Regions from separate parts of the Stenotrophomonas sp. a6 genome, predicted to be linked through region 2. Evidence: predicted binding sites of a transcription regulator. Region 2 holds the regulator's gene; the other holds the start of a gene.
The links. The regulator FliA, encoded in region 2, starts transcription of late flagellar genes. The targets are predictions, from matches to a motif close to TAAAGTTTNNCNNNCNNNGGCCGATAA.
Positions count from the first base shown of each region.

Region 1 (5,931 bases), 1.9 Mb from region 2:
CCGCCTCAATCCAGGCAGCGTGGGCGGCGCCATCTGGCGCATCCGTCTTGCGCCACCGGCCGATGTGCAGTGGCAGGCGGGCGACATCCTGCACGTCGCGCCCCGCCACAACGCGCGGCACGCCGCTGCGGTGCTGAAGGCACATGGGTTGGATCCCCAGCAGCCGTTGCTGACTGACGGCCAGCCGCGCACGCTGTTGGCGCTGGCCAGCGAGCGCGAGCTGCCCGATGCCGATGCTGCGCTGGCGGTGCAGGATGCGTGCCTCTGGCTGGCAGGGCTGCCACTGCTGCCGGGGCGCGAGTACTCCATCGCATCCTGTACGGATGACGGTGCGGTCGAACTGGTGGTGCGGCTGGTCCATGACGAAACCGGACGCACCGGCCTGGGTTCGGGCTGGCTGTCGCTGCATGCGCCGGTCGGTGCCAGCATCGTGGCCCGCGTGCACCGCAACCCCGGTTTCCATCGCGTTGGCGGTGCGCCGATGGTGCTGATCGGCAATGGCACCGGCATCGCGGGCCTGCGCAGCCTGCTGCGCGAAGCCGCGCATGCAGGTGAGCACGGGCACTGGCTGCTGTTCGGCGAACGCCAGCGCGCGCACGACTTCCTGTTCGCCGATGAGATCGAAGCGTGGCAGGCCGATGGCCATCTCGCGCGGGTGGATCTGGCGTTCTCGCGCGATGGTGAGGGCGGCTATGTGCAGGATCGCCTGCGTGCAGCAGCCGATGCCCTGCGCGACTGGATGCAGCGTGGTGCGGTCATCCACGTCTGCGGTTCGCTGCTGGGCATGGCCGAAGGCGTGGACCAGGTGCTGCGCGAAGCGCTGGGTGATGAAGAAGTGGAAACGCTGCTGGAGACAGGGCGCTACCGTCGCGACGTGTATTGAGCCACAAGGGTAGTGCCGGCCAGCGGCCGGCATGATCAGGGGCGTGCCGGCCAGCGGCCGGCATACCGGAGCACGATCAGGCCGCAGCGCGCGCCTGTGGCATCGACTGCAACTGGAACGCGCCCACCGCTTCGGCCAGCGCGTGTACCTGCGCCTGCATCTGCGCGGTGGAGGCACCAGCCTCTTCCACCAGGCTGGCGTTGCGCTGGGTGCTGGCTTCCATCTGCACGATGGTCTGCTTCACCTGCGCGATGCCGGCATGCTGGTCCTGCGATGCACTGCGGATACCGGCCAGCAGCTCGGCCAGCTGCTGCACGCTGCCAACGATCTCGCCCATCGTGATGCCCGCCTGCTCGGCCTGCTGGTTGCCCTGGCCAACACGCGCCACCGAATCCTCGATCAGTCCTTTGATCTGCTTGGCCGCTTCGGCACTGCGCTGGGCCAGCAGGCGCACTTCCGCAGCCACCACGGCGAAGCTGCGGCCCTGCTCACCTGCACGCGCGGCTTCCACCGCGGCATTCAGCGCGAGGATGTTGGTCTGGAAAGCGATGCCATCGATCAGCTGGGTGATGTCGCCGATCCGCCGCGAGGCCTCGCTGATGCCATGCATGGTCGCGACCACCTGGCCGACGGCCTCGCCACCGCGCTGGGCCACCGCGGCCGCCCCCTGCACCAGGGCATCGGCGCGGCCCGCGGCATCGGCATTGCGGCCAACGGTGTCGGTCAACTCGTGCATCGACGCTGCCGTCTCTTCCAGGTCGGCCGCCTGCTGTTCGGTACGCTGCGACAGATCATGGTGCCCGGCAACGATCTCACCCACACCGGTGTCGAGGCTGGACGTCGCCTGCTGAATGCGGGTGACGATGCGGCCCAGTTGCGCGACCGTGGCGTTGGCATCGTCGCGCATGCGTGCGAACACGCCCTGCAGCTCACCTTCCATGCGCACGCTGAGGTCACCACGGGCCAGCGCCGCCAGAAGCGCCTGCAGATCGCCGAGGTTGGTCTCGAAGGTCGCCAGCAGGCGGTTGATGCTGGTCGACAACGTGCGCACGAAGCCCTGTTTTCCCTCCAGCGCGATGCGGCCGTGCAGGTCGCCATGTGCGGCGGCGTCGACCAGTGCTGCCACTTCGGTTTCCAGCAGCGTTTCCAGCGCGCGGCTGCGCCACTCCACTGCCACGCCGAGGAAATGCCCTCCGTCGGTGATGGCATTGGCGATCAACTGGTAGCGGACGCCGGCATGACCGATCTCGCGCTCCTCGCGCTGGCGCACGCCAGCCAGGCTGGCCAGTGCCGGATGCAGGCGTACCGCATCGCTCCCCACCAGATCTTCAAGCCGGAGTGCAAGCTGCTCCAGCAGCGCCGGATTGGCGTACGCCACCAGGCCTTCGGCATCAATCACCATCAAGCCGGCCTGTGCGCTGTCCAATGCCTGGCGCACGCGGGTGTTGCCGCGGGCCACCGCACGCTCGGTCTCGATGCGCGCGCGCAGGCGCTGCTGCATGTCGACCAGGCGCTGGGCCAGCTGGCCGATTTCATCGTTGGCGTTGTAGACGCGCAGGGTGGTGTCGAGGCGGTCGTCGGCGATGTCGCTGGCGAAACGCAGGGTGTCCTGGATCGGCTGGCGCACCGCACGCAGCACCAGCACCAGGCTGGTGATCAGCACGCCGGCCACCAGCAGCAGGGTCAGTGCGAACAGCACGCTCATCGTGCGCGCGCCGGCCTGCTGGCGTGCCTGCGCCCTGGCCAGCGCCGCCACCTGTGCCTGCTGGAATGCGGCCAACGCCGGCGCTACGCCCGTGGCGGTATCCAGCAGCGACTGCGCTTCCACATCCAGGCCGACGCGGGCAGCGGTATACCCCAGCAGTGCGGCCTGATACGCCTCCATCCCGGTGCGCAGGGTGTCCTGCACATCCGCAGGCAGGCCCGCCAGCGCGAGGTCGAACGGCAGCTTCTCCTCGCTGGCGCGGTCGGCGTGGGTGGAATCACCGTCGAGCAGCAGCAGTGCCTCCTGCCTTCGCATCTTCTGCAGGGACAGCGCCAGCGCGGGCCGCTGCTGCACATCCACCTGCGCCTGCAGGGTGTCGGCGGCCTGCTGCAGCTGCGCAGCGAGGCCGGCATCACCACGGCCCATCTCGTCGACCCGTTCGAACAGGGCGGCCACACCCTGCGAGAACGCGTCGGCGGCTTCGGTCAGCGCCTGCAGGGCCTTGCGCCGGCCCGCATCCATCGGCATCGCGCGCAGCGCCTGCAGATCGGTCTGCAACGCCTTCTGCGTGGCCAACAGCTGCGCGCGGTCGGCATCATCGAAACTGCGTGCATACTGGGTCTGCAGGCGACGCGCTTCGGCCACCCGCGTGGACAGGCTGGCAGCCAGATCGCTGCCGCGCTGGTAGCTGGCCTGGCTGCGCGCAGCCAGTGCGTTGGCATGGCCAGTCCAGGCGTAGACAGCAGCGATCGCCACCAGGCCCAGGCCGCAGATCCACAGTGTGGCCTTGAGCTTGTTGGCCACGCTGAGCCGATGTGGCTGCAGCCAGCGCAGCAGCCCGGGGGACGCCGAGTGCAACGCAGCAAGGCGCGTGCGCAGGGACCGGAGGTGGGGGACAACGGCCGACATGACAGACTCCAGGCGGAAAGACGCACCTGTATCGGCCTGACTCAGGACAACTTTAGCGCTTTCTTCGTCTGCGTCCCCCCATCGCTGGTGGACGCGGCCTTTGTACCGGGTGCAGGCGACGGAGGCATGACACGGCCGCCGCGCTTGACCTCAACCCCGGTTGGGGGAGCACAGTGGACATCCCTCCCCCGCCCGGTGTCTCCATGACGACGCTCGATGTCCCCCGCTACCTGCAGCGCCTGCAGCTGGATGCACCGCCACCGCGGACCCTGGCCGGCCTGACCCTGCTGCAGCAGCGCCACAACGCACTGCTGCCCTTCGAGACCCTCAGCTGCCTGCTGCGCGATGCGGTGCCGATCGACCTGGACAGCGTGCAGCGCAAGCTGCTCGACGAGCGCCGCGGTGGTTACTGCTTCGAACTCAATGGCGGGTTGCTGGCGCTGCTGCAGGCATTGGGCTTCGATGCGCAGCCATTGAGCGCGCGGGTACTGCTGGCCGCCCAGGACGGCGAACTGACCGCGCGTACCCACCTGCTGCTGCGCGTGAACGTAGACAGCGGCGACTGGCTGGTGGATGCCGGTTTCGGCAGCCTGACCCCGACCGTGCCGCTGCGCCTGCATGATCCGCAGCCGCAGGCCACGCCGCACGAACGCTATCTGCTGCAGCGCCTGCCCGACGAGGGTGATTTCGTGCTGTCGGCCGAGTCCAACGATGGTTGGCGGGCGATGTATCGGTTCGACCTACAGGCGCCGGCACCGATCGACAACGTGGTGGGCAACTGGTACGTGTGCACCCATCCCGATTCCAGTTTCCCCGGGCAGCTGCGCGCGTCGCTGACCGGGCCGGACTGGCGCCGCACCATCGGCAGCGGCAACTACACCGAGTATCGCCCCGGGCAGGCACCGGACAAGCGCCCGCTGCATGATGTGGGTGATGTGCGTGCCGTGCTGCAACAGCGCTTCGGCATGCAGCTACCGGACGACCCGCGACTGGACCCGGCCATCAATGACTGGCTGCAGCGCTCGCGCGCCGCGACCTTGTAGGGCCGAGCCCATGCTCGGCTGAGCTGGAGCGGCTGGGCCAACAGCAGCCGAGCGTGGTCTCGGCTCTACAGAGCAGCGCGCGCCTGCAGCGCAATGCGATTGCCTTCGCTGTCGCGGATCTCGGCCACGCGCCAGTCGCCCGCATCGGCGGGTCCGAAGCACAGCTCGGCGCCCGCTTGCAGTGCTCGCTCCAGGCTCGCATCCAGGTCATCGACGCCGATGTAGACGCGCGCCCCCTGTTCGGAAGGCCGGTAGTCCGCGCCGAGCACCAGCGCAATGCTGGCACCGGCGGCCTCATCGGAGAACGGCAGGTAGGCCATCCGGCAGTCGTGCAGCACGACAGGTTCGTCCACCGCGACCTGCAGCCACCGCTGGTAGAACGTGATGGCACGGTCCAGGTCACTGGCCGGGATTTCCACATGCAGGATCGGGTTCACTGGCACTCCTTGCTCGGTCCACTCAGATGATGCGCAGGGTAATCGCCTTCAGCACCGCACGGGTGCGATCGCGGGTGCCCAGCTTGTCGAGTATGGCGGACACGTAGTTCTTCACCGTGCCCTCGGCCAGGAACAGGCTGCGCGCGATCTCCTTGTTGCTGTAGCCACCGGCCAGCAAGCGCAGGATCGCCACCTCGCGTTCCCCGAAGGTATCGGTGGGCGGTGCTTCATCGTGGAAGCGGTAGCGGGCGCGTACCGGCTCGGTGCTGACCGGCAGCAGCAGGGTTTCGCCAGCGGCGACGCGCTCGATCGCCTCGCGCAGGTCTGCGGGTGCGGCGTCCTTGAGCAGGAAGCCCTGTGCGCCGGCCTCGCTGGCGCGCAGCAGCAGGTCACTTTCATCAAAGGTCGTCAGCAGCAGCCACGGCGTGGCATCGCCGCGCGCGCGCAGCTGGCGCACTGCCTCGATGCCGTCCATCCCGGGCATGCGGATGTCACTGAGCACAACATCCACGCGCTGGGTGGACAGCGCGTCCAGCAACGCCTGGCCCTCCTCGGCCTCCAGCGCCACGTCCACGCCCAACCCCTGCAACAACGCACGCAGCCCGGCGCGGACCAGCGCCTGGTCGTCGGCCAGGGCAACACGGATCGCGCTGCCGTTCATGCCGGCACCCAGGCGGTCAGGTGCATGCCGCCCTGTGCGGTGCGGGCCAGTTCCAACTGGCCACGCACTGCGCCCAGGCGCTCACGCATGCCGGCGATGCCGTTGCCCTCGCGGATACGCTCGGCGCGCTGGCCGTCGTCACGGATGTCGATACGCAACCGGGAATCCTCTTCGTTGATCGTCAGCCATACGGTGTCTGCGTTGCCATGCCGGGCGGCATTGGTCAGCGCTTCCTGTACCAGGCGCAGCACGATCTCGGCCATCAGCGGGTCAACCACGCGCACGCACTCGCC
Region 1 is NZ_CP133161.1:3,981,617-3,987,547, forward strand. It holds gene Q9Q79_RS18250 (sulfite reductase flavoprotein subunit alpha) at 1-883, shown strand, start outside; gene Q9Q79_RS18255 (methyl-accepting chemotaxis protein) at 960-3,497, opposite strand; gene Q9Q79_RS18260 (arylamine N-acetyltransferase) at 3,701-4,540, shown strand; gene Q9Q79_RS18265 (VOC family protein) at 4,606-4,977, opposite strand; gene Q9Q79_RS18270 (response regulator transcription factor) at 5,000-5,638, opposite strand; gene Q9Q79_RS18275 (histidine kinase) at 5,635-5,931, opposite strand, start outside.
Region 1: Q9Q79_RS18255 (methyl-accepting chemotaxis protein) is a predicted target of FliA. The motif match lies at 3,526-3,552, and genes of this name have one in related genera.

Region 2 (5,931 bases):
CCGTTCGCCGAGGCCATCGTTGCACCGGGCCCGGCCGTCACCGCGCCGGCCAACCGCGCCCGCTTCCAGATCGACCCGCCGCACGACACGCATCACGAAAGCGTGCCCCCCGCCGTGCAGCCGCCGCCGCTGCCGGGCGCTGCCATGGCCGATGTCCAGCCTGACATCGCCGCCAGCGAAACGGCAGCGCTCGAAGCCGCCGGCGAAGCCAGCCCGGCCCCCATGCTGGCCCCGGCACCGACGCTGACCGTGGTTGCCCAGGACGACGCCGAAATCCGCCAGCTGCGCCAGGAAGTGGCCGGCATGCGCCAGGTGATCGAGCGCGAGATGAACCGCTTCACCGACGAGCGCCTGCGTGGCAGCCCGGTGCGCGCCACCGCGCTGGACCTGATGGACGAGTACGGTTTCGACGCCGGGCTGGCCCGCGACGTGGCCATGCAGATCCCGCTGGAGACCGAAGCCCATCGTGGCCGAGGCCTGATGCTGGGGCTGATCTCGCGCAAGCTGCCGATCGCCCCGGTCGACCCGCTGGAAGAAGGCGGCGTGATCGCCCTGGTCGGCCCGACTGGCGCCGGCAAGACCACCACCATCGCCAAGCTGGCCTCGCGCTTCGCCGAGAAACACGCGCCGCGTGACGTCGCCCTGGTGACCACCGACACCACCCGCATCGGCGCCCGCGAGCAGCTGTACGGCTACGGCCGCCAGCTCGGCATCGCGGTGCACGAAGCCAACAGCGGCACCGACCTGGACCAGCTGCTGGAACGCCTGAAGGACTACAAGCTGGTGCTGATCGACACCGCCGGGCTGGGCCCGCGCGACCGCGCGCTGGCCGCGCAGCTGCAGTGGCTGCGCGCCGCCCGCCAGGTACGCACCCTGCTGGTGCTGCCGGCCAACACCAGCTTCGGCGACATGGACGAGGTGGTCCGCCGCTTCGGCGCCGCCAACCTGCAGGGCCTGGTGTTGAGCAAGCTGGACGAGACCGGCCGCTTCGGCAACGCCCTGTCAGTGGCCGTGGACCACGCCCTGCCGATCACCTGGGTGACCGATGGCCAGGATGTTCCGGAGGACCTGCACCGGGCCAGTGCGGCCAATCTCGTACTTCGCCTTGAAGATTTGCGCCGCGCGGCCGATATGCCCTGCAACCCGGAGTTGAACCATGCCGTCGCGTGAGTACGCCAAGCTGACCAAGACCTTCCCGCTGTCGGCCACCCGCAGCGAGCCGCTCGGCCCTGTGCGCACCATTGCCGTAACTGGCGGCAAGGGCGGCGTGGGCAAGACGAATGTGTCCGCCAACCTGGCGGTGGCACTGGCCGGGATGGGCAAGCGCACGCTGCTGCTGGACGCCGACCTGGGCCTGGCCAACATCGACGTGATCCTGGGGCTGAACCCGACCTTCACGCTGGCCGACCTGGTCGCCGGCCGCTGCTCGCTGGACGACGTCATCGTCGAAGGCCCGAACGGCGTGCTGGTGGTGCCGGCCGCGTCCGGCCGCCGGCACATGGCCGAGCTGGCCCCGGCCGAGCACGTCGGCCTGGTCAACGTGTTCTCCGAGCTGGAACGCGAACTGGACATCATGGTGGTGGACACCGCCGCAGGCATCACCGACGGCGTGCTGACCTTCTGCCAGGCCGCGCAGGACACCGTGGTGGTGGTCTGTGACGAGCCGGCCTCGATCACCGACGCCTACGCGCTGATCAAGGTGCTGTCGCGCGAACGCGGCGTGGACCGCATCCAGGTAGTGGCCAACATGGTGCGCGACCCCAACGAGGGCCGCGTGCTGTACGAAAAGCTGACCCGCGTGTGCGAGAAGTTCCTCGCCGATGTTTCGCTGAACTACCTGGGCTGCGTGCCGCAGGACGACTGGCTGCGCCTGTCGGTGCAGCGCCAGCAGCCGGTGGTGAAGGCCTACCCGTCCAGCCCGGCCGCGCTGGCGATCACCGAGATCGCGCGTCGCACCGCACGCTGGCAGGCGCCGACCGAACCGCGTGGCGGCGTCGAGTTCTTCCTCGAGCGCATCCTCAAGCAGCGCGGGGTGGCCGCATGAAAGGCGCAGCCCAGTACAGGGAAGTCCAGCGCTCGGCGGCCAACGAGGTCATCGCCCAGCATTCGGACCTGGTGCGGCGCATCGCCCACCACCTGGCCGCGCGGTTGCCGGCCAGCGTTGAAGTGGACGACCTGATCCAGGCCGGCATGATGGGCCTGATCGAAGCGTCGCGCAGCTACGACGCCGACCAGGGCGCCTCGTTCGAGACCTATGCCTCGATCCGCATCCGCGGTTCGATGATCGACGAGATCCGCCGTGGCGACTGGGTGCCGCGCTCGGTGCACCGCCGTGCACGCGATGCCGCCGCCACCATCCGCCGCCTGGAACAGAGCAGCGGCCGCGCCGCCAGCGCCACCGAAGTGGCCGCAGCGATGGAGATGCCGCTGCCCGAATACCTGCGGTTGATGGAAGACGCCGCCCGTGGCCAGGTGCTGAGCCTGGAGTCGCGCATCGAGGACCAGGGCGAGCTGGACACCGTCGCCCAGGGCGGCCCGACCCCGCAGCAGGTACTGGAGCGTGGTGAGTTCGGCCGCGAGCTGGGCAAGGCCATCGGCCACCTGCCCGAGCGCGAACAGCTGGTGCTCTCGCTCTACTACGAGCAGGAACTGAACCTGAAGGAGATCGGCGCGGTGCTCGGCGTGAGCGAGTCGCGGGTCTGCCAGATCCACGGCCAGGCGGTGCTGCGCCTGCGTGGCCGGCTCAAGATTTTCGAGGCGGCGGACGCCGGCCTGGAAGAATGAACATGCCCGAGGCGGCTGCCCCCGGCCGCCCGGAATGAACAACAAAGGAACTCTGCTTTGAACAAGAACATGCGCATCCTGATCGTCGATGACTTCTCGACCATGCGTCGGATCGTCAAGAACCTGCTGGGCGATCTGGGCTTCACCAATACCGCCGAAGCCGAGGACGGGCATGCCGCGCTGTCGCTGCTGCAGAGCCAGCCGTTCGATTTCGTGGTCACCGACTGGAACATGCCGGTGATGACCGGCATCGAGCTGCTGAAGGCGATCCGTGCCGATGCCAAGCTGAAGACCCTGCCAGTGCTGATGGTCACCGCCGAAGCCAAGCGCGAACAGATCATCGAAGCCGCCCAGAACGGCGTGAACGGCTACATCATCAAGCCGTTCACTGCGCAGACGCTGGAAGAGAAGCTCGGCAAGATCTTCGAACGCCTGGCGGCCAGCGCCTGATGGATACCACGGTCGACAAGAGCGCCCTCGCCCTGCGCCTGCAGGAAGCCCTGGACGCACTCGAGTCCGGTGACGAGGCCGCCTGGCGGCAGCGCATCGACGGACTGGTCGCGCTGCGTACGCAGCCGATGATGAGCGGCCTCTCGCGGCTGGCCCGCGAGCTGGGGCAGGCACTGGGTGAGCTGCCGACCGTGCCCAGCGAGGCCGGTGAGCTGGACGACGCCTGCGCACGCCTGGACCACGTGGTGGCAATGACCGAACAGGCCACGCACCGCACCCTGGACCTGGCCGAGGAATGCCGCAGCCTGACCGAACAGCTGCGTGCTGAAGGCCTGCAGCCGGGCCAGGACGCGCAGCTCGAGCGCATCCGCCACAACCTGACCGAGATCGCCCTGACCCAGAGCTACCAGGACCTGACCGGGCAGATCATCCGTCGCGTGGTCGGCATCGTCCGCCGCGTGCACGAGGGCTTCGGCGCACTCGGCCTGCCGCCGGAACAGCATCGCACCGACCCGGAACTGGCCGGGCCGGCACTGAAGGGACTGGACCGCCACGCGGTCTCGCAGAACGACGCCGACGACCTGTTGTCGGATCTGGGGCTGTAAGCATGAGCGCGGTATCCGACGACATCACTGCCGACTTCATCATCGAGGCACAGGAAATCCTGGATCGCCTGGGCGAACAGCTGGTGTCGCTGGAGCAGGCACCGCAGGACACCGAGCAGCTCAACGCGGTGTTCCGTGGATACCACACGCTCAAGGGCGGTGCCGGCTTCCTTGGCGTCACCGCGATGGTCGAACTGTGCCACGCCGCTGAAGAGGCCCTGGGCATCGCGCGTGCCGGGCAGGCGGTGCTGCAGGCCCACCACTTCGACGCCGCCCAGCAATCGCTGGACTACCTGCAGTCGATGCTGGACGCCGTGTCCTCCGGCACCGAGCCAGGCTATGCGCCGCCGGACCTGATCGCGCAGTTCGACATGAACGGTGGCACTGCCGCGCCGGTCGCTGCGGCCGCCCCTGCGGCAGCTGGCAGCGACCTGATCACCGACGACGAATTCGAGGCCCTGCTCGACCAGCTGCATGGCGGCAACGCACCGACCGCGGTCGCGCCGGCCCGGAAGGCCGACGACGGCCTGATCAGCGAAGACGAGTTCGAAGCGCTGCTGGACCAGCTGCACGGTGGCGCTGCGCCAGGCGCGAAGCCTGCTGCCACCGTCGTGGCGGCACCTGCCGCTGCACCGCGCCCGGCGCCCGTACCGGCGCCCGCCGCCAAGCCGGCGGCCAAGCCGATGGCCGAGGCCGAGCACACCGTGCGCGTGGACACCAAGCGCCTGGATGCGATCGTCAACCTGATCGGCGAACTGGTGCTTTCCCGAAACCGCCTGAAGACCCTGCGTGCACGCCTGCGCGACGAGGAGCTGGACCGCGCCGTATCGACGCTGGACATCGCCACTGCCCGCCTGCAGTCGGCGGTGATGCGTACCCGCATGCAGCCGGTGGGCAAGGTGTTCTCGCGCTTCCCCAAGGTCGCCCGCGACGTCGCCCGCTCGCTGAAGAAGGAAGTGGACCTGGAGCTGGTCGGCGCCGAAACCGAACTCGACCGCAACCTGGTCGAAGCACTGGCCGATCCGCTGGTGCACCTGGTCCGCAACGCCATCGACCATGGCGTGGAAATGCCCGATCTGCGCGAAGCACAAGGCAAGCCCCGGATGGGCCATGTACGCCTGTCGGCGCAGCAGGAAGGCGACTACGTCAGCATCGAGGTGCAGGACGATGGCGCCGGCATCGACCCGGAGAAGCTGCGCGCGAAGGCGCGTGAGAAAGGCCTGATCGATCCGGAAGCCGCCGCCCGCCTGAGCAGCGAGGAGTGCCTGCACCTGGTGTTCCTGCCGGGCTTCTCGACCAAGCAGCAGGTCACCGACATCTCCGGCCGTGGCGTCGGCATGGACGTGGTGCAGTCGCGCATCCGCGAACTGAGCGGCCAGATCCAGATCCAGTCGGAACTGGGTCGTGGCAGCCGCTTCCTGATCCGCGTGCCGCTCACCCTCGCGATCCTGCCGACTCTGCTGGTGCAGGCCGGCGAGGACGTCTACGCGCTACCGCTGGCACGCGTGATGGAAGTGCTTCACGCGCCGCGCACCTCGCTGGGCTGGTTCGATGGCCGCGCCGTGCTTGATCGCCGCTCGCACACCCTGCCGCTGGTCGACCTGCGCCAGTGGCTGGATGTGACGCCGGCCGCGTCAACCCTGCTGACCATCGTGGTGCTGCAGGCCGGCGAAGCGCGCTTCGGCCTGGTCGTGGACCAGGTACGCGGGCGCGAGGAAGTGGTCATCAAGCCACTGCCAAAAGCCCTGCGCGGCCTGCGCGGTTATGCCGGTGCAACGTTGATCGGCGATGGTCGCATGGCACTGATCCTGGACGTGGACGGCATACGCTGAACGCCGCCGGGCATGGCCCGGCGACCCGAAAACTGTGACTACCGTCTGTACGCGTTCTCCCGGTGTCTCAAGTCCCATTCATACAAGCCGATACCGGAACCATGGATAGACTCAGCCTCATTGGACTCTTTCTCGCCCTGGCCTCGCTGGTCGGTGGCAGCATCCTCAAGGGCGCCGGCCTGGCGTCGCTGTGGTCGCCTGCGGCGTTCGTGATCGTCATCGTCGGCACCGTTGCCGCGATCCTGCTGCACACTTCGCCG
Region 2 is NZ_CP133161.1:2,107,009-2,112,939, reverse strand. It holds gene flhF (flagellar biosynthesis protein FlhF) at 1-1,170, shown strand, start outside; gene Q9Q79_RS09790 (P-loop NTPase) at 1,157-2,044, shown strand; gene Q9Q79_RS09785 (RNA polymerase sigma factor FliA) at 2,041-2,784, shown strand; gene cheY (chemotaxis response regulator CheY) at 2,842-3,234, shown strand; gene Q9Q79_RS09775 (protein phosphatase CheZ) at 3,234-3,839, shown strand; gene Q9Q79_RS09770 (chemotaxis protein CheA) at 3,842-5,671, shown strand; gene Q9Q79_RS09765 (flagellar motor protein) at 5,773-5,931, shown strand, end outside.